2 linked regions of the Lujinxingia vulgaris genome follow. Each later gene encodes a partner of the first gene's protein in a complex. Links are inferred from orthologs where the notes say so. Each region holds a gene or a part of one and is shown on either strand. Other genes may lie near its edges.

Region 1 (14,143 bases):
CCGACAGAGCGCCGGCGAGCTCATCGCCCCCTTCGCTTCCCACCCCGACGACGCGGTGCGCCAGCTCATCGCCAGCTTCGACGAACCGGACGCCTTCGCCGCTGCCAACGACTGGGGCTGCCGCGGGCTCGCCCACCTGCTTCAACAGTTCGCTCCCGGCGACGATGAGGCCCACCTCAACGCGCTGGCGCACGCCTGGTTCACCGGCCCCATCGCCCGCGCCACCATCGCGCGCGACGCCTTCATCTCCGCCCTCTTCAACGCCACCGGCATCGCCCACCCCGACGCCGAAATCTGAGGCGACGGACATCACGCACATCCGCAGGACACAAAAAAGCGGCCCCGAAATCGGGGCCGCTTTTTTGCTTCTTCAACAGATCCTCAACGCATCACAATCACTGCGCGCCGGCGCTCCCGGGCTTGGTGTTCACCTGGAAGTGACGGTAGGAGACCGACACGTAATTGATCGGCGCATCCTCCGGATCATCATCGCTGGGGCGGAAGTCCCCGAAGAACGCGATGGAGTTGGTCGACGCAAAATAATCAAAACCGTTGACCCGGCTGCGCGGCACCCACTGCCCGTCCTTAAAGACGCGCAACGAGCTGGAGAGCGGCACATCCGACAACACGTAGTTCGCCGCCCGACCGGTCGCCGCGATAATGATGTCGTTGATCGACTCCTCGATGTTCGGTGAGTCGAGTGAGTAGTAGTTGCCGCCGGTGGCCGTCGCGACCTGACGGTAGGCCTCACCATCATTGGTGACGATCGAGAAGATCGTGGTCCGCCCGGTGAAGTAGCCGATGAAGTCACTCATCAGCGCCTGCCCCTGCGGCGAGCTCAGCGAAGTGCCCTGGAAGGTCTGAGCCTCCTCATCGCTCATCATCACTGTGACCACCTCGGCGTTGGGGCGAATACGCTCCTCGGCCGGCGCCAGGTTGGTGCTCATGTACTCCAGCGCGCTGCGTGCGTTCTGAATCCCGTACTCCGAGCCGCCCGAGCTTCCGGAGCAGCCCTGACAGTCCACAACCCACTCCTCAATCTCATTGAGGAAGCTGGCCTGATCGCGGTGCCAGGCCGGCGGGCTGCGCAGCTTGCCCTCGCCACCATCCCACATGTTGGTCACACCCAGGCGATAATCGAGCGGCGTATTGCGCAGCTCCGCAAAGAACCCTTCGGCCACATCGCGCACCCGATCGAAGTCATCCGTCATGGAGCCCGACTGGTCGAGCACCCACAGAAACTCCACCTGCGGAATCTCATCGGCCGGCGGAAAACGCGTGCAGCGCAGCACGTCGTTGGCCGTCGCAGTGGCCAGCGCGGTGGTGTTGGTCAAGTCGTCCATGCGGAACTTCGTCTTATCCTGAAGCTCGTACTTCTCGGCCGGCGCCAGCGCCACAAGCGTAATCAGCTGGCCATCGCGAAGCACCGTCGTCAGGTAGACACGGTAGTCGGTGTAGGTATTACCGCTGGTCGCCGGAAGCCCGCTGATGTCCGCGCTACCAAAGGGCGCGGTGGCCACCAGCAACGCGTCACGCATCGCGCGCGCCGAGCGCAGCTGCGGCGAACGGATCAGGTAACGGCTCACCGCCGCGGTATTATAATCGTGGGTGTTGAACTCCCCGCCGATGACCTCCTGGACGAGGTTGCCCACGCCGCTCAAGAGCTGTCGCTTGGCCTGCACTGCCTGCACCGCCGAGCTGACGCCGTCGGGGGCCTGCGCCAGCACAAAACCGGCGATCTCATTGGCCGGGTCATCGTAGACCGCCGCGGCGTGACGGTTCTCCACGCTGGCGCCTTCGATCGTCAGGTTGGTGTAGTTCGAATAGGCCGGCGGAAGACCCAGCCCCCAGTTCCCTACCCCGTTTACAAAGAACTCCGTCGGCTCACTGGCCGGCTCATCACACGCGCTCACCGCCCAGAGGTCGCCGTCGGAGCAGGCCGTCGGATCGGGGTAATACTGCGCCGGGAAGGTGCAGGCGTTGAGCGGGTCGAGCTCCAGCAGCTCCTCCTCCTCATCGCTCACCCCGTCGCCGTCGCTGTCCGCCGAACAGGGATCGGTGCCCAGTTGCAGCTCCTCCAGGTCGCTGAGCGTGTCGCCGTCACTGTCGTGATCGAACTCATCGGTGCACAGCTCGCGCTCCTCACAGTCGGAGAGCCCGTCCTGATCGGCATCGCGCTCCCAGCCCTCGCCCTGCGGGTCGCAATAACCGATCTCCTCAGCATCCGGCTCCACGTCGGGCTCAACATCCGGCGCGTCGACGTCGGGCTCAACATCCGGCACGTCGGCATCGGTATCGCCAGCATCACCGACGTCCGGCAGCTCCACATCGGTATCGGGCAGCTGCCCCTCACCATCGGGATCGGAGCAGGCCGGCGAGAGCGCCATGAGCGCCAGCGCAAACGTGAGATGCGTCAATCGCTTCGGGATCGTGATCATAGAACTTCCGCGTGCTGGAGGGCTGCGAAGAGGAGTGCAGCAGGAGGGAAAATGCAGGTGGGAGCCCGTTACAGGCCAGAAGAGTGCTACCAGAAACCCTCAATCTTTTCAAAAGGATCGAGTGGACCGGTAGCGCCGCATCGGGTGCGGACTTAAACAAGCATAGCGCGAGGTGAACTCAGAGGGGAAAGCTCACCGAGGGTTGGGGCTTGAACTCCGCGCGCGCCGGCGCTTCGATCGGACTCAGCCGCACCACAACATCGGAGGGATAGCGACCAAAAAAGACCAGCGGCCACATGATGCCCGCGGTGCACACGCACGTCACCCAGCTCTTGGAGCTGGCCGTGGCCTCAAGCTCTACCACTCTCGGGTGATACCCTTCCATCGAGAGCTGATAGGTGCGGGAGCTGAACACCCAGGGCAGGTCGCGAATCTGCACCGGGGTCTGCCCGGCGTAGCGCTCGCCATCAAGGATCAGCGTCGCCCCGGCCGGTTGTGATTCCACCAGCGTCGTCGACGCGCACGCGCTGCTCATCATCAGCACCAGCGCCAGCAAACCTGTCTGTAGCACACGCTTCAGCACGCTAACCCTCATCGCATTCGCATCATCCGGGACAACCAATCGAAGGCTCGCCCACAACCGGCGCGCATCGTGGCATGATTCGCCCCGGGCTTCAACTTCCGCCCCGCTCCCCCCGGGGCAATCGCAAAGTCGGTCCCCACCACCCGCCACCGTAGGGGGACCCCTTGTGGGTCCCCGCCTTGGGAGTTCCGGAGGGGCACAAGCCCCCTCCCCACAAATTGGGTGAGTTCTCCATAAAAAGCCTTATAAAACTTTGCGATTGCCCTGCCCGCTCCCCCACCCGCCTCTGGGATCCGGAGCACCTTTGAAGTACGCTGCCGGCGTCTGCTGCCTATATTCGGCCTGAGCTGGACGGCCAGCGCCGAAGGCGCGCCGCCCCAACGACGTAACGACGAGGTCACCCATGAGCCAGAACGACGACTACTCCGAAGAGTTCCTCGAAGAGATGCGCCTTGCGCTGGAGGCCCAACGCCAGGAGCTGGTGCGCAGCAACAACCTCACCCGCAACGAGCTGCGCGACAACGACCGTGAGCCCCGCGACTCCATCGACGAGTCCACCGACGAGCAGGGCAACGCCACCGAACTTCGCCTCCAGGACCGCGAGCGCAACCTCCTCAACAAGGTCAACGACGCCATCTTCCGTCTGGACACCGGCGAATACGGCTACTGCGACGAATGCGGCGACCCCATCGGAAAGGCGCGCCTGCGCGCCCGCCCCATGGCCGAGCTCTGCATCGAGTGCAAAGAAGACCAGGAGCGCGAAGAGCGCCGCCAGCACGCCGTGCGCCCGGGCATGTTCTCGGCACTGGAGTAAGGTTTAAGCGCGACACCCCGCACAGCAAAAAGCCACCATCCGCCCGGCGGATGGTGGCTTTTTTCATGACCCCTCGAACCTGTTGCTTGCTTCTTTGCTCAGGCCCGCGCGCGCTCGGCGGCCTTCGACCACCGCCCCTCATAGAAGCGGTTGTTGGCCCGAAACCCGAAGTTCTCATACATGCGAATCGCCGGGGCGTTCTCCACCTGCACGTTAAGCGCCACCAGCGAGACGCGCTCAAAGAGCTCTTCGAGAAGTCGCGCGGTACACGCCGTCGCCAGACCCTGGCCCCGCCGCTCGGAGTGGGTCACCAGGTTGCCGATCACCGCGATATCATGCGTCTCACTGACCACATGCACCCCGGCAATGCTCACCAGATCGCCCTCCTCATCGCGAATCCCGAAGTAAAGCCCCGTCTCCAGCTGGTAGGGCTCAAAGAAGTTGTCGGGATAATGCTCATAGAGCGCCATGATCTGGGCGGTGTCGCGATGGCCCAGACGCTCCACGCGCTCATCGCGCACCCCCGGCTCAAAATGCTCCCGCTCAAGCCCCATGCGGATCATCGCCTCGGCCTGCCCCACCTCAAAGGTCGAGGTCAGATCGGCCATCTGCGTCTCCAGCACATGGAAATGAAAACGCTCCGGCACCACCTCGTAGCAGGCCTGCAGAAAGTCGGGCAGATCCTCGCCACGCCCGCTGGTAAAGACCACCGGCAGGCTCAGGCCCCGGTAAACCAGCATCAGGTTGGCGATCTTGCCCTGCTCATCGCGTGAGCCGTACCAGCGGCAGAACTGGAAATAAGAGGGATCGAGGTTGCCGAGCAAATAAGCGTTGGCCAGTCGATCCTGCACCAAAAACTCTCGCAGCTCTTCGCGCTCGGTAAGCTCTTCGACAGCCATGGGGGCACTCCGGTTGCACGCCCGCCCCGCCACACTCCAGCAGGGAGCGAAACGGGGGTGTAGGCGAAAAAAATCGCGGCGCGTGGCGCCTCAGTGGCGGCGGCCGCGTCCGTGGTCGTCACCGCGCCGGCTGCCGGGCAGGCGGGCGATTGTCGACAACCAGACTCAAGTTTACGTGGGGCGCCCGAAGACGACAACTCGCCTCGGGCGCTGCTGTGGGGGCGTTTCCCCCGGGTAAACATAAGCGCCGCGGCGTTGCATTCCCGCGCGCCTTGCCAATCCTCAGGCCACAGGTCATAACACCAACGGAACAAATTTGCAGCCCCGAAGTTCTTTTGCATGTGATGACAATGACTCAGGACTGGCTTCAACACCTCAACCCCGATCAGCGCCAGGCCGTCACCCACCCGGCCGGCCCCCTGCTGGTGCTCGCCGGCGCGGGCAGCGGCAAGACCCGCGTGCTCACCCACCGCATCGCGTATCTTATCGCCGAGCAGGGCGTCGCACCGCATCAGATCGTGGCGATGACCTTTACCAACAAGGCCGCCCAGGAGATGCGCGAGCGCGTCGACCAGCTCCTCGACGGCCAGGGCCAGGGTGGCCAGGTCACCATCAGCACCTTCCACAGCCTGGGCGCGCGGATTCTGCGCCGACACGCCCCGGCGGCCGGCCTGGACTGGAACTTCTCGATCTACGACGACGCCGACCAGCGCCGGCTGATCACCCGCATCCTCGATGAAGCCGGCGATGAGCGCGCCCGCGCCGACGTGCGCCGTCTGCAGAGCTACATCGACGCCTGCAAAAACCGCGGCTGGACACCCACCCAGGCCCACGAACACGCCCATGACGCCCGCGCCGAGGCCGACGCCGAGCTCTATGCCAACTACCAGCGCGCCCTCACCCATGCCGGCGCCGTCGATTTTGGTGATCTCATCCTGGGCGTGCTCGTGCTCTTTCGCGAGCACCCCGAACTCGCGAAACAATACAGCAAGCGCTGGCAGCACGTGCTCGTCGACGAGTTCCAGGACACCAACCCCGCTCAGTACGAGCTGCTCGACCACCTGACCGTCGCCCACAACAACCTCACCGTGGTCGGCGACGACGACCAGGCCATCTACCGCTGGCGCGGCGCCACCGTGGCCAACATCTTAGGGTTTGAAGACGCCAACGAAAAAGCTGCCCGGGTCAAACTCGAGCAAAACTACCGCTCCACCTCCGTGATCCTGGAGGCCGCCAACGACGTCATCGCCCGCAACGATCGCCGCCACGCCAAAAAGCTCTGGACCGAGCGCCAGGGCGGCGAGCCCATCGTGGCGTTTACCGGCGCCGACGATCGTGAGGAGGCGGCCTATGTGGCCGAGACGATCTTCGATATGGCGCGCCAGGGCGGCAACTTCGACGACGTGGCGATCTTCTACCGCACCAACGCCCAGGGCCGCCTCTTCGAGGAGCAGCTGCGCCAGTGGGGCATCCCCTACCGCATCATCGGGGGCCTGAGCTTTTATGCGCGCGAGGAGATCAAAGATCTGCTGGCGTACCTGCGCTGCGCGCTCAACCCCCGCGATGATGTGGCCACCGCCCGCGTCATCAACACCCCGCGCCGCGGCGTGGGCAAGACCACGCTCGAGAAGTTGGCCGCCGCAACGTCTGTGCCCGGCGTTGAGAGCCTGCAGGGCGCGCTCCTCCTCGCTTTGGAAGATCGCCCCGCCCAGAACGACCTCTTCGCCGCGCGTCGCCCTCGACCCTCCAACGCCACCGAGCGCCTGCTGGTGGAGAGCGTCGAGGAGCTCAGCGGCGTCTCGCGCCGCGGCATCGAGGATTTTTGGACGATCTTGGAGGCCACCCGCGACGATCTTCTCCACTACGACGAGCTCACCCCGGTGCTTGAGCGCCTCATCGAGCGCATCGCCTACTTCGAGCACCTTGAGCGCACCGACTCCGAGAGCGCCGAAGATCGCACCCGCAACGTCGGCGAGTTGTTAAGCGCCATTGAGGAGTTCGAGCAGGATCCCAACAGCGACGCGCTCATCGCCTCAGTGCAGGAGGCGATGCCCGACGACATCGACGATCTGCTCACCACCGCCCCGGCCTCGCTTCGGCTGCGCGCCTTCCTCGACCGCTCAGCGCTTGTGCAATCCACCGACGGCGACGACGGCCCCGGTCAGGCGGTGACCATGATGACGATTCACGGCTCCAAAGGCCTGGAGTTCCCCACGGTCTTTGTCGCCGGCCTCGAAGAAGAGACCTTCCCCAGCCTGCGCGACCCCGGCGACAGCGAGGAGCTCGCCGAGGAGCGCCGGCTGGCCTACGTGGCCATCACCCGCGCCGAAGATCGTCTGTACATGACCAACGCGCGCCGGCGGCGCGTCTACGGGCAGTTCAAAGACACCGAACCCAGCCGCTTCTTGCTCGACATCGATCCGAGCCGCCTCATCATCGACCCGCGCAGCGCCGCAAAAGAGCTCGACTACGCCCGCGACCGTCGAAAACGTCTGGGCGCCCCCCACGGCGAGTTCCCCGAGCCGCATATCCCCTCCCAGGGCGCGGCGGCCTACGACTTCAACCAGGCCCCGGCCTCCGACGAGCACCTGGCCCAGGACACCCCCGACTGGGAGTCGAGCTTCTCGCAGACCCCGCAGGAGTGGGACGTCACCCACACCCCCTCCGGCGACGACCAGCTCATCGGCGTGACCGTCAGCCACACCCGCTTCGGCATTGGCGAGGTCGTGGGCGTCTCGGGCTCCGGCGACAAAGCCCGACTGACCGTCGACTTTCCGGCGGTAGGTCAGCAGACGGTGATTCGCAAGTTCTTGAAAGTGTTGGGATAATCGACCCACGCATGTGACCCACGGTCACTTTTTCAGCCGACCCACGGTCACCCTAAAGACCGACCCACGGTCACTTTTTCAGCTGACCCACGGTCACCCTAAAGACCGACCCACGGTCACCTTTTCAGCCGACCCACGGTCACCTTTTCAGCTGACCCACGGTCACCTCCCAAACCGACCCACGGTCACCTCCCAACCGACCCACGGTCACCTCCCAGACCGACCCACGGTCACCTCCCAAACCGACCCACGGTCACCTCCCAAACCGACCCACGGTCACCTCTCAACCGACCCACAGTCACCTTTTTTACCGACCCACGGTCACCTCCCAACCGACCCACGGTCACCTTTTCAGCCGACCCACGGTCACTTTTTCTGACCCACGGTCACCCTAAAGACCGACCCACGGTCACCTCCCAACCGACCCACGGTCACCCTAAAGACCGACCCACGGTCACCTCCCAGACCGACCCACGGTCACCTTTTCAGCCGCCCCACGGTCACCTCCCAAACCGACCCACGGTCACCTCCCAAACCGACCCACGGTCACTTTTTCAGCTGACCCACGGTCACCTCCCAGACCGACCCACGGTCACCGATCGATGAGAATTGGCGCCATAAAAAACGCCCACCCGGAGCTCCGGGTGGGCGTTTTTTATGACCCTTTAAAAGCGGCGTCACAGAAGCGACCTGCTCAAGTTGCGCCGCGTCACAGAAGCGACCTGCTCAAGCTGAGCCGCCTCTCAAAAGCGACCTAAACGAACGACCTCGCACAAACGATGCCGCCGGCCGAAAGGTCTTAACCTTCCTGAATCGCCGAGATCAGCGCCTGGGTGTAGGCCTTGGTGTTGGCCGTTCCGCCCAGGTCACCGGTACGCGTCGAGGGGCTGGCCAGCGCCTTGGTGATGGCCTTCTCCAGCAACTTCCCTTCGTTCACATAACCCAGGTGACCCAGCATCATGCCCGCCGAACGCATCAGCGCGGTGGGGTTGGCGATGCCCTGACCGGCGATGTCCGGCGCGGTACCGTGCACGGCTTCAAACATCGCGGCGCCCTCACCGATGTTCGCGCCCGGGGTCAGACCCAGCCCGCCGATAAGGCCGGCGGCCAGGTCGGAGAGGATGTCGCCAAAGAGGTTTTCCGTGACGATCACGTCAAAACGCTCCGGACGAATGACCATCTGCATGCAGCAGTTGTCGACGATCATGTCTTCGAACTCGATGTCGTCGTACTCACGCGCGATCGTCTGGCCGACCTCCAGCAGCAGCCCGTTGGACTCCTTGAGGATGTTGGCCTTATGCACCAGCGTGACCTTGGAGCGGCCCTCGCGGCGCGCGTACTCGAAGGCGTAGCGCACGATGCGCTCACAGGCCCAGCGCGTGATCAGGATGATCGTCTCGGCCGCGGCACGGTTCGGCGGGATCACGTGCTCAATACCCGCATAGGCGCCTTCGGTGTTCTCGCGCACGATCACCATGTCCACGTTGGTGTCGGAGAAGCGCGTGGTCATCGCCGGCGAGATCTTGGCCGGGCGCACGTTGGCGTACATATCGAAATGCTTGCGGATCGCCACGTTGATGCTGCGGAAGCCGGTGCCGATCGGCGTCTCCAGCGGCCCCTTAAGCACGCACTGGTTGCGGGCGATGCTCAGAAGCGTCTCTTCGGGAAGCGGAGTGCCCAGATCCTTATAAGCCCCCGAGCCGGCGCGAACTTCTTCCCACTCCAGATCGACCCCGAGGGCCTCGATCACCGAGACCGTCGCGTCGACGATCTCCGGTCCAATCCCGTCACCGCGAATCAGGGACACTTTACGGCTCATGACAACTCCCTTTACGTGATCGCCGCGCTTCTTACGCGGCGTCATTGACCTTATTCGATAGCTTCATCGCGCGCGCCTGAGGCGTCTTGCACCTTTTAAGGGGCGCGCGGCGGCGACACCATAGAAGAGCCCCACCATCGGGGTCAATAGCCCCGAAAAGGGGCCCGCCGCCTGAGCTTATCCCCCTGCCTCCTGAGCCCACCCCGGTCGCACTTCTGCGGCGGTTGCAAGGGAAACTTTTTGGTGATGAGCACCTCGGAATTACATTCATAGTGTGAATAGTGATCTCGGCTCGACTCGGGGGGAACCGGTCCGCGGTGCGCCTCGTGGGCCGAACGTCTCACGCCGCATAAGGAGGTCCACCATGGCACTATCCTGGGCACCCCGATGGCTGGTGATGCTGAGCCTTGTCGCGCTGGCCATCACCGCGTTCTCCGCACATGCGCGCGCCGCCGAACCGGCTGCGGCCGACACGACTCCCGAGGCTGACGTTCAACGCGTCGAAGATCGCGTCATCGAGGAACGCGAACGCGAAACTGACCCGGTCGAGGGCACCCAGGAACGCGAACGCCAGACCATCATCACCGAGCCGGAGTCGCCCAACTACATGGGCGTGCTCGCCAGAAACGCCTTTCTGGGCGGCATCACCGGCGGTCTTGTGGGCACGGGCGTCTACCTGCTCTCGGGGCGAGAATATACGCCCTGGACCATCGCCTACTTCGCCGGCGGCGGCATCCTGGTCGGTACGGCCGCGGGCGCCGTCGAGCTGGTCGTGCGCGAGGAGCGCAACGCCGACGCCCTGGCCGCGCGCCGCTACATGCTGGAGCACGAGCTTCCTAAAACGGTGCGCGTCCCGCTGCTGCGCATCGACTTCTAAAGGGTGCCCGGCGCAGATCCCGCCACTGCCATCTTGCGCGGCCGCGCCGCGGCCCCGGGCCGCCAGACACCCCTGTTTTGACGTTGGAGGCACCTATGGCAACAACCTCGTTGGTCCGCCTGCTTATCTCACTGGTGCTTTTGCTGACCCTTGCCCTGACCTCGGTATGGACCTGGGCGCTGCCCTCCTGAGCCCTCGCGGCGCGCCGTGCTCCTGCGGCGATGGTTGTCCTGAGCTTCACATCGGGTTAGATCCGCGCACGTTATGCCCTCGCGCCCACCGCGGGCTCTTTCCGCGCCTGACCCCCGAGCTCTTTGATGACCACGCTTCCTTTTGACGCCATCGCCCACCTCATTGAGACCGCCCAGCAGGAGCACGCGCTCAGCGATCGCGCGCTGGTGGCCGCCATTCAACTCTTCTCGCGCACCGGCGATCTTCCCGCTGCGGCCCGCGAAGATGAAGACGTCGCCCGCGCCGTACTCACTGCCACCTGGCTGCTCTTTGTGGCCGCACCCCGCCGCGCACCCCGCGCCTTTGTGACCGCCTCGATGCACCTGGAGCTGGTCAGCGCCGATGAGCGCGACTTCGACGCGATCTTCCCCGAGCTCAAAGCCCTGCTCGCCGAAGACGCCCCGGCGCTTGATGAGATCTCGGGCGAAGCCTGGCTGAGCGCCTTTAGTAAGGCGGCCGACACCGACATCGACCTCCACGCCGATCTCGACACGCTGCAGTCCCGGGTCGATGCGCCGCTGGCCGTGCTCCGAGAGCACCACGAAGCCTTCACCGCCTTTGTCAGCTCCCAGATGGACGCCATCGTCGCCGGCTTCGACGAAGGCGTGCGCCGGGGCGAGCTCAGCGCCCTCGACGCCATCGACCTCCCGGAAGGCTTTGATCGCGACGACCCGAACGCCCTTCGCAACCTGGCCGATGAGCGCATGCAGCTTGGCGACGTCCAGTCGGCCGAGGCCCTCCTCTCCCGCTTCGTCGAGCTCAACCCCGAGGACATCGACGCGCTCGTCGAGCGAGGCATCGCCCGCGGCGCCCTCGAAGATCTGCGCGGCGCCCAGGACGACTTCGATCGCGCCCTTAAGCTCGACCCGACCTCGGTGGCCGCTCGCATCAACCGCGCGCTCACCCACCACGCGCTCGGCCAGGTCGAAGCCGCCATCGCCGACTACGACGCCGCCCTCGAACAGGTCGACGACGACGCCGACCTCTGGATCAACCGCGCCGTCGCCCGCTTTGCCAGCAACAACTTCTCCGGTGCCATGGCCGACCTCAACCGCGCGCTGGAGCTCAACGACCGCCACCTCATCGCCCTCTTCCAGCGCGGCAACGTGCGCCGGGTGCTAGGCGAGCTGGGCTACGCGCTGCAAGACTACGAGAAGGCCATTCAGATCAAGCCCGACTTCGTCGACGTCTACGCCGCCCGCGGCTACCTCTACCTCCAGCTCGAGGAGCCCCAGAAAGCCGCCGCCGACTTCGGGCTCGCCATCGGTTTTGAGCCCTCCGAGCCGATGCACTACTACAACCGCGCCCACGCCCGCCTGCTCGACCAGGACTTCAAAGGCGCCATCGCCGACTACGACGCCGCCCTGGAGCTCGCCCCCGACGATGTCGAAGCACTGGCCAACCGCGGCGGCGCCCGCATGATCGACGGCGACCTGGAAGGCGCCATTGAGGATTGGGAGCGCGCCATCGAGATCGATCCCTACTACCCCACGCCCTACCTCAAGCGCGCCGCGATGTGGATCGCTGCCGAAGAAAACGAACAGGCCGCAAGCGACCTGGCCGCCGCCCTGGAGTGCGCCCCCGAAAACTGGGAGCACCGAAAAGACGTGCAAGAAACCCTCGACGAGATCCTCGCCGAGCTGGGCTTCGACGCGCCTAACTGAGACGGGCAATCGCCTGAGTCGCAGCTCGCCACCCGCAAAAAAGCCGCCCGAAGGGGCGGCTTTTTTGATCAGCAAAACGCGTCGTACGCAGACGCCATCAGAACTTCGGCTTCATCGCCTGAAACGCCTCTCGCCCATCGCGGGTCGGCGTCTGCGGCAGCTGAGCGATGAGCGCTTCGATGCGCTCAATGCGATCATCGGCGTGAGGGTGGGTGAGCAAAAACTCGGGAAGCTGCGGCCCGTCGCCCTCGAGCTTTCTGAAGAAGGTCACAAAGCCGTGCGGGTCGTAATCCATACGCACCATATAACGCAGCCCCCACTCATCGGCGTCGCGCTCATGATCACGGCTGTACTTGAGCATAAAGCCCTGGGCGGCCACCGCCCCCACCAGCTGACCGAGCAGCCCGGGGTTCTGCCCCAGCGCGAGCTGCGCCAGCGCGTCGATGCCATAGGCCGTCACAAGACGCTGCGCGATATGGCGGCGCGTCACATGCGCCACCTCATGGGAGAGCACCGCGACAAGCTCCGACTCGCTCTCCATCGCCCGCAAGAGCCCGGAGTAGACGTAGATACCGCCGCCCGGGATCGCAAACGCGTTGATCTGCGAGGGGTCGTCGACCACCTTAAACCTGAACGCCAGCCCGCTTGGGCGGTTGGGCACCGCGCGCACCACCTGCTCACCGAGCTGCTGCACATAGCGCTGCACCTCGGCGTCCGGGTGCATCGTAAGCTCCTTCTCCAGCTCATCGGCCATCTGGCGGCCCATGGCCACCTCATCGCTGATCGGTACCAGCGCATCGGCCGCCGCCCGCCCCGGGGTGGTCGCACAACCCAGCGCGTTCACGCCCGACCCCAGCGTGAGCACCATCAACACCATCGTCATCCATCGTCGCATTGCTTCCTCCAGCCTCATCGAAGCCCGCTCCCGGGCCACACAGTCATTTAAAGACGCATCAAGCGCGTATAGATTTAATCAAGCAACGCGCGCCGACAACCTCGAAGGCCACTGGCCGTGGAATGCCGCCGCGTCTACCCTGCGTTTCTTACTCGCAACCCCGAGGTGCGCTTCCTCACACCGAGACGCGCCTCAACGCCCAACTTCGGAGAGAGCTATGTGTCTGATCTGCGTAGAGTTCGCAAAAGAACGCATGACCCCGCTTGAAGCCCGCCGCGCCCTTGGCGAGATGATCGAGGGCATGGAGCCCGAACACGTCGCCGAGGTCGAGGCGATGCTCACCGAGGCCGAAGAGGCGCAGGCTGACGAGGACTAGCCTCACCACACCTTACGGATCTTCATCCGGTGAACCTCCAGTCGCCAAAAAGCGCCGCGAAAGCGGCGCTTTTTTGTCGCACAAGCGTAAGAGCGTTGACGGGTGCAACGTCTTTCCCGTGAGTAGATTCTGTCCCTGCGCTGGTGAGCGTGCCCTCGATTGCAAGCGAACAGACGGACGCCCATCTACTACCGTCAATCGTATTTGACATCTACTATCGCCGCTCGTAAGATATGGGGCGGCACAGGTGACCGCCCCTCGTACCCTGATCTGGAGTTCATCGTGAAAGGCATCCGAATTCGACCCGAGCAACAGGGGCTTCGCACCTCGCTCTTCGACCTCGAAGCCGAGATTATGGAGATCGTCTGGGACGAAGGCTGGGAAGAATTCGCTGTAGCGGACGTCCACCGAATCCTCGAGACCCAGCGCGAGATCGCATACACGACGGTCATGACGACCATAAGCCGACTCTACGACAAAGATCTTTTAACGCGCCGCAAAGAAGGACGACGCTACCTCTACACCGCGATCATGAGCCGTACCGAGTTCATTGAGGCGATGACGCGAGAAGTATTGGAGAGCCTCCCACCGGTTGGACAGAAAGCGGCCGTTGCTCTTCTCGTGGAGCGGGTCGCCCAGGCTGACCACGATGAGCTCGACCGCCTCGAAGCCTTGATCCGCAAGCGGAGAAAACACGATGAATGAAGTGTATTTCCCGC
Region 2 (13,948 bases), on another replicon or contig:
GCACGCCCGTGTCTTCATCTTTTTCGATGTCGTGCAGCGCTTTCTGCGCCACGTCGGCTACGACCTGACCTTTGTGCGCAACCACACCGACGTGGACGACAAGATCATCAAACGCGCCGCCGAGAAGGGCATCGACCCGCTGGAGCTCTCTCAGAACTTCATCGAGGCGCTCGATGAAGATATGGGTCAGCTGGGCGTGGCGCATGCCGATGTGGAGCCGAAGGTCAGCGAGCATATCGACGATATTATCGCGATGGTGGAGCGCCTCATTGAGCGCGGGCACGCCTACGCGGCCGAGGGCGACGTGTACTTCCGCATCAGCTCCTTTGACGACTACGGCAAGCTCTCCGGCCGCAAGCTCGACGATATGGAGGCGGGGCGCTCCGGCCGGGTGGAGGCCTCCGACATCAAAGAGCATCCCTTTGACTTCGCGCTCTGGAAGGGCGCCGCAGAGGGTGAGCTGGGCTGGCAGTCCCCCTGGGGTTATGGGCGCCCGGGCTGGCATATCGAATGCTCGGCGATGAGCCAGCGCTACCTCGGCGACAGCTTTGATATTCACGGCGGCGGTCGCGACCTGATCTTCCCGCACCACGAGAACGAGATCGCCCAATCCGAGGCCGCCTGCGGCCACGCACCCTTCGCCCGAAACTGGATGCACGTGGGCATGGTCAACGTCGCCGAGACCAACGAAGAGGGGGAGCGCATCGAGCGTAAGATGTCGAAATCCCTCGGCAATTTCTGGACGACCCGCGACGTCCTGCAGGGCTTCCACCCCGAGGCGATCCGCTACTTCATGCACACGGTGCTCTACCGCAACCCCATCACCTACGCCGTCGAGCAGCTCGAAGAGGCCGCCGGCCGCGTCGAGTATTTGTACACCTGCATCACCCGCATCGATGAAGCCCTGGCCCGCGCCGGCTTCAACGCCGCCGACAACACCCCGCCCCAGACCGGCCTTGTGGCCGAGCGCAAAGAGCTCATCGAAGGCTTCATGGAGCGCTTCGACGAGGCGATGGCCGACGACTTCAACACCCCCCGCGCCCTGGCGCTCATCGGCGAGTTGGCCCGCGCCATCAATGACGCCACGCAGTCCAAGAAGAAGCCCAAAGGCGATGAGCCCTACACCCTCTTTAAGCTGCGCGAGCTTTTGACCTCCGCCGGCAACATTTTGGGACTTCTCCAGCGCGAGCCGCAAAAAGCGCTGCTGGAATTGCGCGACCTCAAGGTCAAAGCCCTGGATCTCGACGCCGACCACATCGAATCGCTCATCGCCCGGCGTAACGAGGCCCGCGCCGCCAAAGACTGGGCCAAAGCCGACACCCTCCGCGACGAGCTCGACGCCCTCCAGGTCGAGATCATGGACAGCACCGAAGGCACCACCTGGCGCATCAAGTGATTTCAATCAGGGGGGGGGGCGGTGAGATCGGGTGCCTGGCACCCGATCTCCAACACCTTTTCGAATGCAACGGCCTTTCTCCCGTAGGGGCGTTTTTTGTGGGCGCCCTCGCGTACCGCCCCACTGCGTTTCGCTTTGTATACGTGCAACGCTCTGATCTAGGGTGACCCCATGCGATAGCGCGTGGGGTCATTTTTTTGCGTTCAAACCGAGAGGTAGGCTGTGAGCGAAGTATCCGAGGTTTCTGAAGTTTCCGAAGTCAGCGAAGTCAGCGAAGTCAGCGACGTCTCCGAAGTCTCCGAAGTTTCCGAAATCAGCGACGCCTCCGAAGACACCGAAGCGTCTGAGGTCAGCGAGGTCTCCGAAGTCAGCGACGCCTTCGTCGATCCCTTCGCAGACGACCCCGAGATCGAAGTCTTGAGCGAAGTCAGCGAGATCGCCCTCGACCCGCCCGCGCTCCCCGAGCCTCATGAGCAGCACGACGCCACCTGGTACGCCGCCCGCGGCGTGCACGACGCGCGCGTCGTCGAAGTCCTCAACCAGGTCGCCCGCCGCACCTTCATGGCCACCGGCGACGATCCCGACCAACCTTTAAGCGCTGCCACCACGCTGCCCCCGCTCGAAGTCGTCGGCAAACTCATCGCCGCGCTCGAGCTCACCCCCAACGCCAAAGTCCTGGAGATCGGCACCGACACCGGCTACATCGCCGCGCTGCTCAGCCGCCTGGCCTCCTTCGTCTACTCCGTCGAGCGCCGCCTGCCGCTCGCCAAACTCGCCGAAGGCCGCCTCAAACGCCTCGGCATCGCCAACGTCGACATCCTCCACGGCCCGCGCCTGACCGAATACGCGCTCAACTCCCCCTACGACGCCATTTTGCTCTCGGCCATCGCCCCGCGCGTGCCCGAAAAACTCAAGGGCCGCCTGGCCATCGGCGGCCGCATGGTCGTCCCGGTGGCCGAGGGCGACAAACACCCCGAGATCCTCTGCATCCAGCGCACCGGCGCCGACACCTACGATCAGCAGAGCCTGGGCCAACTTCGCTTCTCCTCCAAACTCGGCGACATCCTCGTCGAGCTCGGCGTCGCCGACCGCTCCGACATCGAGCTCGCCGCCCTCGAAGCCGACGCCCGCGGCCAGCGATTGGGTCAGGCGCTGGTCGAGAGCGCCCGCATCCAGGAGCGCGATCTCATCAAGGCGCTCGCCATTCAGCGCGGCTTTCTGCTCGCGCCGGTCGACACGCTCTTAAAGATCGCCGACCACGAGCTCGTCTACTCGGTGCCGCGGGCCTTCTTGCGCCACCACCAGGTGATCCCGCTGCTCGTCTACCAGGGCCGCCTCACCGTCGCCACGGTCGACCCGGACGCCCCCACCATCGAGCTGGCCCGCATCCTCGACGCCACCCAGATTGAGACCTATCTGGTGAGCCACGAGGAGTTCGACCACCTCTGGAACACCCTGCTCGAAGGCCGCCGCCCGGGCGATGTGCACGAAGACAACCTGAAAACCCGCGTCGAACAGAAGTTCGAAAACGTGCTGCGCGCCGCCCACCGCGTCTCCGCCTCCACCATCCACATCGACAACCAGCCCGACGGCGCCTCGGTGCGCCTGCGCATGGCCTCCGGGCTGACCGAGGTGGCCGAGCTGGCCTTTGACGCCCCCGAGATCACCTACCTCGTCGAATTTTTGAAGATGAGCGCGCATCTCGACCCCCTGGAGCAGGTCATCCCCCAGCGCGGCCGCCTCTCCTGGGTGCGCGACGCCCGCACCTACCACCTGCACATCCACGTGATGCCCTCGATCCTCGGCGAACAGCTCTCCATCAAGCTCCTCTCCCGCGGCGAGGAGCCTGCGGGACTCGAAGAGCTCGGCTTTGATGAGGAGGTGGTCGGCGAGCTTGATGCGGTCCTCCAGGGCCCCCCGGGCCTCTTTTTGATTGTGGGTCCGCGCCACGAACAAAAGTCCCAGACCTTCTACGCGCTGCTCAAACGCCTGGGCGCCGACCGCCGTCTCAAGGTCGCCTCGCTGGAAGACGACATCCTTGCCACCATCCCCGGCGTGCAGCAGGCGCTCATCCAACCCGAGCGCGGCTTTGGCTTCGACGCCGCCATCTCCGAGTTCGTACGTTTTGACGTCGACGTCCTCGGCATCGGCGACTTCCCCGACCCCCAGACCGTCATGCAGGCCCTCAACCTGGCCCGCCGCGGCGTGCGCGTGGTCGGCGTCCTCCACGGCAAGAGCGCCCTGCACGTGCTGCAGGGCCTGCGCGAGTTCGGCGTCCCCGTCGAAGCCCTGGCCCACGGCTTAAGCGCCATCCTCACCCAGCGCAGCGCCGCCCGCATCTGCGACAACTGCCGCGAACCCTTCACCGCCCCGGTCGCCTTCACCCAAAAGCTCTTCCCCCAGGGCGCCCCCATGGGCTTTAAAACCTACCGCGGCGCCGGCTGCCCGGCCTGCGCCGGCGACGGCACCCGCGGCCGCACCCCGGTCGTCGAACTCATGCCGCTGACCGACCAACTCCGCGCCGCCCTGGCCGCCGACGAACCCTCCTCCGGCCTGCGCCAGGCCGCCCAGGCCAGCGGCGTCACACCGCTCGCCGAACGCGCCATCGACCTCGCCCGCCAGGGGGTGATTCCGCCGGAGGAGCTGGTGAATTTTCTCAATTAAGGGAGGGCGGTGGAGGGGGGAGACGAAACATCTCACAGAAAACACGGAGCTTTCCGCCCCGGGAGAGAAATTTCTACCTCGGGAGCCGGACGCTTCCGCCTCCCGAGCGAAATTTTTCGCTCCTGGCCCGGAGCCTTCCGCCTCTAGAGAGAAATTTTTACTTCGGGGGCCGGAAACTTCCGGATATCGGCGCAGATTTTTCGCCCTATACCCGGATCGTTCCGCATGTCTGCGCAGATTTTTCGCCAATAGCCCGGAACTTTCCGTACCTTCGCGCAGATTTTTCGCCCCATGCCCGGAGCCTTCCGCCTCGGGAGATAAATTTTTACCTCGGGGGCCGGACGCTTCCGCCCCGGGAGAGAAATTTTTACCTCGGGAGCCGGACGCTTCCGCCCTTCCCCCCTCATCCCCAATCATACGTCACACAAAACTCCCAGATCCCCCTCCCCTGCGCGTCCTTTGTCGCCGAGCTTGAGAGATGTATCGAAACGTCCGGATGCCTGGAGCCAAACGCCATTCCGGAGCGCGCCATAAACGCTTGCAGATCCGCGGTCGTGGCCCCCTCCAGGCCTGTGGCGTCGAAGTAATAATAGACCATATGAAAACCATCGACGCTGGCGGCCTCCACGACCGCCACCCGCCCGTCAACCAACTCGATGGTTTTAGGAGGTTTGTCGGTGGCCAGCTCGCGGGTGCCGCCGGTGGGGTCGTCGGCGTCGGTGGGGCGGTTGCTGCGGTCCGGGATAAAGAAGCTCATGGTGTCTCCTCAGGTGGATGTGAAAGCGTGTTCTCACCTCAGAGATAGCGAGGGGGAACGCGATCTGCGAAACCTTCAATGGTCGTTTTACGAGTATTTTAGCATTCGCAGCTGGCACTTCGGCCCGCTATATGGAGGGAGTCCTTCACCCAACCCGGGCTTTCGGCCCGACCTGCAGCGGAGCGTGAGATGAGCAAACTTCCTGATATTTCGACGATGGATCCGGACGCCTGGTACGACGCGGTCGTTGCCCTTGGCGACGCGTTGCAGGAGCAGATTGAAGCCGCGCTCTCCAGCCACACCGATGCTCAGGCGCTTTATGACGCGTTGACCGCCGTCTTCGCCCCCTTCGTCATCGACGCCAGTGATCCCACGCTTGCCGACCAGCTCATTGTGGAGCGCGATGGCGACAAAATCTGGTTGGGAGTGCCACACGGCGACTATGTCGACATCACATATGTGCCCGACCATAAAATTTGGTGGTTTGTGGGCGATGAGGTTCCCCCCAACACCGCGCCTGAAGAGCTCCATCGGCGAGTGGCGGCATATGTTGTGGGTACGACCGCCTGGGGTGATGACGAGCTTGCGCGTCGCCGCGTTGAGGATGCGAAACGCCAACACGTTTGAGAGGACAAATTCCGGGGGCACCGATGCGTGATCCTCACAACGCACAACGACTTCATCCACGTAAAGGATCTCTACGATGCCCTCGACCCTCACCCTCGACCCCCAAACCCACGACCTCCTCTCCCCCGTAACCACACGCTGGTTCCACCAGAGCGAACTCACCGCCGATCCCCTCACCACCCGGCTCGTTGAAGCCGCCCTCGACCTCCGCGACTCGCCGGGCCTGGAGCTCGACGACATCGCCTTCGCCGTGCTCGCCGCCTACTTCTGCCGTGCGCTGGAGGTCGCCACGGTCGATGGCGAGCGGCTTACGCGTTTTGAAGACATCCCCGGCGACCTGGACGACATCACGCTGGCGGTGCTGAAGGGGTATCAGACGCGCGCGGCGTTTCGACGTTTTTGCGTCGATGGCGAGTCGCAGATTGGTGCGGCGATCCTCAACATCGTGACGCGGCAGGTGGCGGGTAAAAAGGCGAATCGCTGGAGCTTCGATGCGCTCATTCAGGCGTATGGCGAGGGCGATTATGTGCCCTCCGAGGTACATCGGATCCACGACGCATTACCTTCAAAAGTACGGATTCCAGTCGGGTTTTAGGCGCGCCATATCGTCCATTTAACCCCCCCCCCAATTCATCAATATCTACAGTCACTTACATGCCCTCCACTCTTTATTTCTGAAGGAAGCGACATGCCCTTACCCCTGATTAAAAAAACGCGATTCTACATGGTTGCCCACCACCCCATCGTCGCGGTCCTTTACGGCGACACCTGGGCGATTTTGCCTGTCGAACAAAAGCCTTATCTGCTGGATCGGGGAGTTGTGTTTCTTCACCCACTGAGCGTCTGGTTCGATCGTCTGGAGCCTGTCACGCTGCCCCGCGACCCCGTCGAAAACATTTCGGAAACCACCTTTGAGGGGGCGGTCATCGATCATCGCCTCGCACGCCTGGTCGACGAGCTCAAATGGATGAAGGAGCCTCGCGAAGACCCGCGATTTGCTGGCGAGTTCGAGGTTTTGCCCGATCTCTGGAGCGATGGGGATGAATGATGCGTGTTGGTCTTCTCTTCACCATTCGCTACATCTCCCCTCTTTTTTACCTCCCTCCTTCGCGGTAGGCTGCCATCATTGACTACCCAAACCGGGGCAGACCACCCGCGCGCCACGCCAGAAGCGTGCGCCCGGGCGCCCCACCCACTCGCCAGGAGGGAGGCGATGAAACAGGTCCTGATCACACTCGCCATCGTCGCGCTGATCGCCGTAGTCGCCATCGTGCTCGCGCTGGATGCCCAACCCCAGTCTTCCGACACCGCCGAAGCCAGCTCCGCCGAAGCCAGCGAGGTGGCGGCACCTGCGGGGGATTGACGCCTGAGAGGCACACGACCTCGCCACACAAAAAAGCCGGCGCGGCCCCTCAAGGCCGCGCCGGCGTCTTTTTGCTCTCGGCTTGCTCTCAACGAGAAGGCGCGTCGCTCAATCTTCTGGATTGGGCGCGGTACCCCCGTAACGCTCCACCAGTTCACCGTCCTCGTTGAGAATCCCGGCATCGATCAGCGTCTGGCGCTGTTCCTCGTCGGTCATTGCATCAAACGCGGCCATCGCCCGTTCATGGAGCTTGTACTCTTCCGTCTTGCGGTAATCGTAGTTGGCCATGAGATCATAAGGGCTTTCACTCATCGCATTGTCGCTTGCTGAGCGATTCTCAAAGTTCCAGTCATCCTCTTCTTCCGGATTCGGCGCGGTACCCCCGTAACGCTCCACAAGCTCCCCGTCCTCGTTGAGAATCCCGGCATCGATCAGCGTCTGGCGCTGTTCCTCCGGGGTCATCGCGTCAAGCTCCGCCATTGCACGCTCATGCCGCTTGTACTCTTCCGTCTTCCGGTAGTCGTAGTTCGCCATAAGATCGTAAGGGTCTTTACTCATAAAACCTCCTGAAGACGGGCATTCTGACACTCCGCACCGCTCGCACGTTCGCGGCGACGTGCGCGATCTTCCCCATCCCACATAAAACAAAGCACAAAAAGTAAGAACCCCAAGAACGTCGTTTCCCCCCACCGAGTTGGCTGACCATCGGCTGGAATAGTTCTCGGACCCAACCGTTGATCTTCCCCACCTACGCCTGTACAGATGTACCGGCATTCTGGCGCTTACCATTCATGTGAAAACGCGCCGGATCGCAGGTGGTGATGCGCCGGCGCAGGGTCGCCGTGGCGAAGCGGTGGTTTACCGGAACGAAGCAGAGAAGCAGAGGTGTGGCCGTGCGAGAGTCCAGAAAGTTCGAGCTTGTGACCGAATACTCGCCAGAGGGGGACCAGCCCACCGCCATCAAGCAGATGGTCGAGGGCTTGCAGCGCGGGGAGCGCTACCAGACGCTGCTCGGGGCGACCGGCACGGGCAAGACCTTTGCGATCGCCAACACGGTGGCGCAGGTCAACAAACCGACGCTCGTGATGGCGCCCAACAAGACGCTGGCCGCGCAGCTTTACGCCGAATTCAAAGAGCTCTTCCCCCATAACGCGGTGGAGTATTTCGTAAGTTATTACGACTACTACCAGCCCGAGGCGTACATCCCCTCGACCGACACCTTCATCGAGAAAGATTCGGCGATCAACGACGCCATCGACCGCATGCGCCACTCCGCCACGCGCAGCCTCTTTGAGCGCAACGACGTGCTCATCGTGGCCTCGGTCAGCTGCATCTACGGCCTGGGGAGCGGCGAGGCCTATATGGGGATGTTGTTGTTCCTGGAGGAGGGCGACGAGGTACGGCGAGATAGTGTGCTGGAGAAGTTGGTGGAGATGCAGTTCAAGCGTCGCGACATGGACTTCCACCGCGGCACCTTCCGGGTGCGGGGCGATGTCGTGGAAATCTTCCCGGCGCACGAGGAGGATAAGGCGATTCGCATCGAGTTTTTCGGCGACGAGGTCGAGGCGATCTACGAGATCGATCCTTTGCGCGGAAAGCGGCTGCGCCAGCTGGAAAAGATCGCCGTCTACCCCAACACCCACTACGCCGTGCTCCCCGAGAAGAAGAAGCTGGCGATGGAGTCCATCAAGGCCGAGCTGCGCGAGCGTTTAGAGGAGCTCGTGGCGCGCGGGATGCTGCTGGAGGCCCAGCGCCTGGAGCAGCGCACCCAGTTCGACCTGGAGATGATCGCGACGATGGGCTTCTGCAACGGGATTGAGAACTACTCGCGCCACTTCTCCGGCCGCGACCCGGGCGCTGCCCCGCCCTGCCTTTTCGACTACTTCCCCGACGACTACCTGCTGGTCATCGACGAGTCGCACGTCACCGTGCCGCAGATCGGCGGCATGTACCGCGGCGACCGCTCCCGCAAGACCACGCTGGTGGAGCACGGCTTTCGCCTGCCCAGCGCGATGGACAACCGCCCCATGAAGTTCGAGGAGTGGGAGAATCACATCAACCAGGTGATCTTCGTCTCGGCCACCCCGGGCGACTACGAGCTTGAGAAATGCGAGGGCGTGGTCGTCGAGCAGATCATCCGCCCGACCGGCCTCATCGACCCGGAGATCGAGATCCGCCCGGCGCTCGAGCAGGTCGACGACGTCTATGGCGAGATTCGCCAGCGCGTCGACGCCGGCGAACGCGTGCTCGTCACAACGCTCACCAAACGCATGAGCGAAGATCTCACCGAATACCTCGAAGAGCTCGGCGTGAAGGTGCGCTACCTGCACAGCGACATCGACACCATCGAGCGCATGAACTTAATTCGCGACCTGCGAAAAGGCGTCTTCGACGTGCTCATCGGCATCAACCTTCTGCGTGAGGGCCTGGACATCCCCGAGGTCAGTCTGGTGGCGATTCTCGACGCCGATAAAGAGGGATTCTTGCGCTCGACGCGCAGCCTGATTCAGACCATCGGGCGTGCTGCGCGTAACTCCAAAGGCAAAGTCATCCTTTATGCCGACACCCTCACCCGCTCCATCAAAGAGGCGGTCGAGGAGACCAACCGCCGCCGCGAGATTCAGCTCGCTTACAACGAGGCCCACGGCATCACGCCGCGCACGATCACCAAAAAGATCTCCGACCTGGAGCAGCACGTTCCGCCGGACCCCGACGCCGCGCCCGATGCCAGCCCTTACGAGAAGGCCGCGGCGCTGCTCGACGACACCTCCGGCGTGCTGAGCCCCGGCGCCGAGGAGACACCCCAGCTTCTGGAGAAACGCATCGAGAAGTTGCGCGAGGCCATGAAGGTCGCCGCCCGGGAGCTGCGTTTCGAGGATGCTGCCAGGTTGCGCGATGAGCTGCGGGCGGTTCAGGCGAGGTTTTTAGGCGTAGGTTAATCAGGACGATCGGGTGGGTTTTGATGAAGGACGACTGAGAAGCCAAAAGCCACGCAAGCCACTGATTTCATTCACCTTTTATCAAAAGAAATCAGAACAAAAGAGTCAGCGCCGGCGCCTCTTCGAACTCCCTTACCCAGCCCGCATCCTCACAGCCTTCGAGAAGCTTTTGGGCGCTCACGCCGAGCACGGGATGCTCAAGCTCGGCGGCGATATCGCAGAGGGGCACGAGCACAAAAGCCCGCTCGGCAATCGCCGGATGCGGCAGGGTCAGCCGGGGATGATCGAGCGTCTGATCGTCATAAAACAAAAGATCCAGATCGATCGCTCGCGGTCCCTTCGGCTGCAGACGCACTCGCCCCATCGCGCGCTCAATGGCGAGCAGCCCGTCGAGAAGATCGAGAGGAGCAAGCTCGGTGAAGAGCTCGGCGCAGGCGTTTAAAAAGAGCGGTTGGTCCTCGACAATGCGTGGCTGCGTCTCATAAAACGCGCTGAGCGCGCCCAGGCCGCTGCGCGGCAGGTGGTCGAGGGCGTCGAGCGCGCGCTTGAGCGCCAGGGCCCGATCGCCCAGGTTGGTGCCCAGCGCGATGATCGCCCGGGAAGGCTTGCCGTCTAAGGTGGGTTTGCTCAAAGTCTCGCTGCTCCCGAGCTCAAAACGAGGACGCCATGCCTGGCCCCCTGATAACGAAAATGATGACGCGACATCGTCGACATCGACAAACTAGCGGACGCGCGCTGAGTCTGGCGCTTCTGGGCACAGTCGCCCTGGCCACCGCCGGCTGCTCGGAAGCAGACCTACCAGAGGCGGACTCGCTTGTGTACTTAAGCCCCTGGTCCGGCCGCGACTTGCAGGCCGAGCCGGCCCGCGCCTCCTCGCCAGCGCTTCTCTCGGAGGCCGAGCGCGCCAACTACACCGAGATCGCCGACAGCTTTGTGCAGAACGCCCCCTCGCTGCTCACGCGCGCCGATGTGGTGCAGCGCCTGGAGTCCATCGAGCAGGTCTTTCTGCTCACCGGGCGTTATATGGAGCTTGTGGCGCTCTATCAGGACGCGGTGGAGGCCGGCGGCACCTCGTCGCCGGCCGCGCCGGCCCTGGCCTGGAGCTATGTGCAGCTCGGCCAGGAGGCCCAGGCCCGCGAGCTCATCGACCAGCTCAAAACCACGCGCCCCGATGAGGCGGTGGTGCACGTGCTCGACGCCAGCCTGAACCTCGCGCAGATGGAGCGCGAGAGCGCTGCTGCCGACCGGGCGCTCGCTGCGTTCAAGCGCGCGCGCCAGCTCGACCCGGCCTTTGGCCCCTTCCGCGGGCTCAACGCCGCAGGCATCGCCGAGCAGATCAACCGGCTGGAGGCCCGCCAGGCCCGCACCACCGGGGCCACCCAGAACGCCGTGAGCAGCGCGAACGCCGCGCAGAATAACGCCGATGTTCAACCCCCGGTCGCGCAAAACCAGCCCGCGGCCGGGCAAAATCCAGACGAAGAAACCCAACCTCCGGCCGCGCAAAACGAACTTCCCTCCGCGCAACCTCCGGCCGCGCAAAATCCGATCGCAGCCGGTCAGCCCCCGACGGCGCAAAACTCCGCGGTGCTGCAGCCCTCCGCCCCCGGCCCGCAGCAGCAGGCCGCCATCATGGTCGCCGACGGGCAGATCACCATGGCCCGCGGCGAAGACCATTTTGAAGAAGCCCAGCGCTACTTCCGCCGCGCCCTGGAGTTTGAGCCCAATAACATCGCCGCCGGCCTGGGACTTCTGCAGATCGCCTCACGCTCGGGCGCGCCCGATGAGATGGTGCGCAGCCAGATCGAGCTCTTGGAAAAACAACCCGATCTCAACGCCCGACAGGCCTACGAGCTGGCGATGATCGCCTTGCGGCGCTTGAATGATCGCCCTCTCGCGACTAGCTTGCTCCAAAAGGTCCAGGATTTGGACCCACGCTACGCCGAACGGGTTGGCGTCGATGCGCTTCTGACGCCTTGACCTGATCGTTTGGCATCACACACACGCTCACGTTTCAGGAGCTTTTATGTCCGACCTCAACGCGGTCGTCGCCGACGACAAAGTCGTCATCTTTCATTACACCCTGACCGACAAAGAGGGCGAAGTCCTCGACTCCTCCGAAGGTCAGGAGCCGATGGCCTACCTCCACGGCGCCGGCAACATCGTGCCCGGCCTGGAGAGCCAGATGACCGGCAAAAAGGTCGGCGACGCCTTCAAAGCCGAGGTCGCCCCGGCCGAGGGTTATGGCGAGAAGCAGGGCCCCGGCCCGCAGCCCGTCGAGCGCAGCGCCTTCCCCCCCGGCGCCGAGATTCACGAAGGCATGATGTTCGCCGCCCAGATGCCCGACGGCTCCCAGATGCCCCTGTGGGTCGTGGGAATCGAAGGCGACAAGATCATGGTCGACAACAACCACCCCCTGGCCGGTGAAACCCTCTTCTTCGACGTGAAGATCGAGGGCATCCGCGACGCCAACGCCTCGGAGCTCGATCACGGGCACCCGCACGGCATCGACGGCACCCACTCGCACTGAGTCGGGCCCCGGCACCGCCGGAATTGATTGGTCAAAAAAAAAACGAGCGCTGCCCCCCCGGCAGCGCTCGTTTTTTTCGTTCAGGGGTTTTCGTTCAGGGAGAAGGGTGCAACGCGCGCCCGTGTTCGCGAAGAAGGTTGCGACGCGTTCAACACACCAGAAAACCCAACAAAATCATGCCCTTGCAAAACAAAACTCCGGCGCCATTGAGGCGCCGGGGTCAGGTCAAAACACCTTAAAGCGTGGGCAGCGTGGGCGGCCCCACGTCTAGCGATTCGCAGTGGGTGGCCTCGATCATCCCGCGGACCACACCGCCCTCCGTTGTATCACCCGCCACAAATAGTTTTAAAAATCCCTCGGGCTGGGCCTCGCCAACACAGCTCTCGCAGACCTCGGCCTCAAAGAGGGTGAGCTGCGGGGTGCCCTCGCTGCGCAAAAGCGGCGGGTTGGCCTCCGGCGGCACAAAGTCGCCCATATAATCAAAAATAATCAGCTGCGCGTCTTCGGCTGCGGGCTCCCCTTCCTCATCCAGATAAACGCCCTGCACGAGCATGTTGCGCTCGGGTGAGGCCCCATCTTCGGTGGGGCAGCCCTCATCGCCGCCCTCCACCGCCTCGATGTAGAGCTCGGTGCGCCCGGACTCGGTGGCGTCGGCGTGGGTCAGACCAAAATAGGCGCGCGAGAAGGTGTAGCTCTCCTCCTCCACCACCAGGGTGGGCGTCGTCTCGGTGGGCTCCACCCGCGCGCCCTCCCCCGTTGAGATATCCACCCCGACCGGCTCCTCGCCAGCGTCTGGATCGGAGGTGTCGGGCGAATCGGCCGTGTCGCCGCAGGCCAGAAGACCGGCCATCAGCGCGATCAGCGGCCAGCGAAGCGGTGTTGAGAGGGGTGGGGTCATGCCGTCTCCAGAAAAAATGAAAAGGTTTGCACAAAAAAACGCCGACCTTCCGACCAAGGGTTTGAGGCCTCCATCGAGGGGCGCTCGTCATTGTGTGAAAAAGCGGGCGAAAAATCGACCGCCCGACCCACTTCTTCTGGAGGTCGACCATGGTACATGTGCTCAAGCTGATGATGGTGCTGGCAATGATGCTCTTCTCGAGCGCCTGCCTGATTGTTGAAGAGGGCCACAGCTGGGGTGGCGACGGCGAAGTTGGCTGCGAGTGCGATCGCGACAGCGACTGCTTTAGCGGTGTGTGTGACGACGATGTCTGCGCCGAGGCCGAGTGCACCTGGAGCTCGGATTGCGACGACGATGAGCGCTGCGTCAGCGGCCGCTGCCGCGACAGCGACGATCCTTACGACGATGGCTCCGACTACGATGATGACGCCGGCTACGATGATGGCGCAGACACCGGCGATGATGGCGCAGATACCGGCGATGATGGCGCAGATACCGGCGATGACGACTGCCCGGTCGAAGATGATGGCCAGCCCGGCTGCGGCCCGCTCGACAGCTGCGTGCTCAACAACGAGTGCCCCTTCGGCTCGCTCTGCCTCGATGGGCGCTGCCAGGTCACCTGCACCGACGATCTGCATTGCCCGACCACCGAGGTCTGCCAGGATGGCATCTGCCAGCCCGACCGCCAGGGCGGCGACCAGTGCGTCTACGATGAGGACTGCGGCACGGGTGCCTGCATCAACGGCTTCTGCCTGGATCGTTGCGAGAGCGACGCGG

The links.
Region 2: the proteins of FRC98_RS16110 (region 1) and uvrB are in contact, whole or in part, in a crystal structure (PDB 7EGT), measured with the Thermus thermophilus proteins. The link is inferred for Lujinxingia vulgaris from one-to-one orthologs. Residues at the interface, in WP_096412145.1 of Thermus thermophilus: His654, Arg656, Phe657, Gln666, Asp668, Glu669, Lys680, Arg681, Leu682, Ser683, Lys685, Tyr686, Ala687; in WP_096411307.1 of Thermus thermophilus: Glu23, Leu25, Arg26, Asp27, Gly28, Glu29, Arg30, Phe31, Arg55, Glu326, Asp327, Phe328, Glu379, Ser382, Gln383, His398, Gly400, Arg401.

What each region holds. Positions count from the first base shown.
Region 1 is NZ_VOSM01000009.1:41,014-55,156, forward strand. Bases 4,741-7,823 are described here. They hold FRC98_RS16110 (ATP-dependent helicase), read left to right. Parts: upstream 4,741-5,084; coding sequence 5,085-7,562; downstream 7,563-7,823. In the rest of the region: FRC98_RS16085 (type 1 periplasmic-binding domain-containing protein), read left to right, coding at 1-298; FRC98_RS16090 (hypothetical protein), read right to left, coding at 396-2,438; FRC98_RS16095 (PEGA domain-containing protein), read right to left, coding at 2,617-3,021; FRC98_RS16100 (TraR/DksA family transcriptional regulator), read left to right, coding at 3,425-3,835; FRC98_RS16105 (GNAT family N-acetyltransferase), read right to left, coding at 3,934-4,734; FRC98_RS16115 (isocitrate/isopropylmalate dehydrogenase family protein), read right to left, coding at 8,362-9,381; FRC98_RS16120 (hypothetical protein), read left to right, coding at 9,746-10,258; FRC98_RS16125 (tetratricopeptide repeat protein), read left to right, coding at 10,576-12,153; FRC98_RS16130 (M48 family metallopeptidase), read right to left, coding at 12,251-13,048; FRC98_RS21655 (hypothetical protein), read left to right, coding at 13,266-13,424; FRC98_RS16135 (BlaI/MecI/CopY family transcriptional regulator), read left to right, coding at 13,707-14,129; FRC98_RS16140 (M56 family metallopeptidase), read left to right, coding at 14,122-14,143. UniProt on the Escherichia coli protein: A helicase with DNA-dependent ATPase activity. Unwinds DNA duplexes with 3'-5' polarity. Translocates on single-stranded DNA with 3'-5' polarity. Initiates unwinding more efficiently from a nicked substrate than double-stranded DNA.
Region 2 is NZ_VOSM01000010.1:143,138-157,085, reverse strand. The notes cover bases 7,336-10,223. They hold uvrB (excinuclease ABC subunit UvrB), read left to right. Parts: upstream 7,336-7,700; coding sequence 7,701-9,746; downstream 9,747-10,223. Other genes in these bases: folK (2-amino-4-hydroxy-6-hydroxymethyldihydropteridine diphosphokinase), read right to left, coding at 9,838-10,223; FRC98_RS17280 (hypothetical protein), read right to left, coding at 7,336-7,365. Also shown: cysS (cysteine--tRNA ligase), read left to right, coding at 1-1,396; FRC98_RS17305 (ATPase, T2SS/T4P/T4SS family), read left to right, coding at 1,619-4,060; FRC98_RS17300 (hypothetical protein), read right to left, coding at 4,464-4,817; FRC98_RS17295 (hypothetical protein), read left to right, coding at 5,007-5,444; FRC98_RS17290 (hypothetical protein), read left to right, coding at 5,521-6,039; FRC98_RS17285 (hypothetical protein), read left to right, coding at 6,133-6,492; FRC98_RS21700 (hypothetical protein), read left to right, coding at 6,658-6,807; more of FRC98_RS17280, read right to left, coding at 6,916-7,335; more of folK, read right to left, coding at 10,224-10,377; FRC98_RS17265 (tetratricopeptide repeat protein), read left to right, coding at 10,440-11,723; FRC98_RS17260 (FKBP-type peptidyl-prolyl cis-trans isomerase), read left to right, coding at 11,770-12,273; FRC98_RS17255 (hypothetical protein), read right to left, coding at 12,509-13,171; FRC98_RS17250 (DUF7107 domain-containing protein), read left to right, coding at 13,321-13,948. UniProt on the Escherichia coli protein: The UvrABC repair system catalyzes the recognition and processing of DNA lesions. A damage recognition complex composed of 2 UvrA and 2 UvrB subunits scans DNA for abnormalities.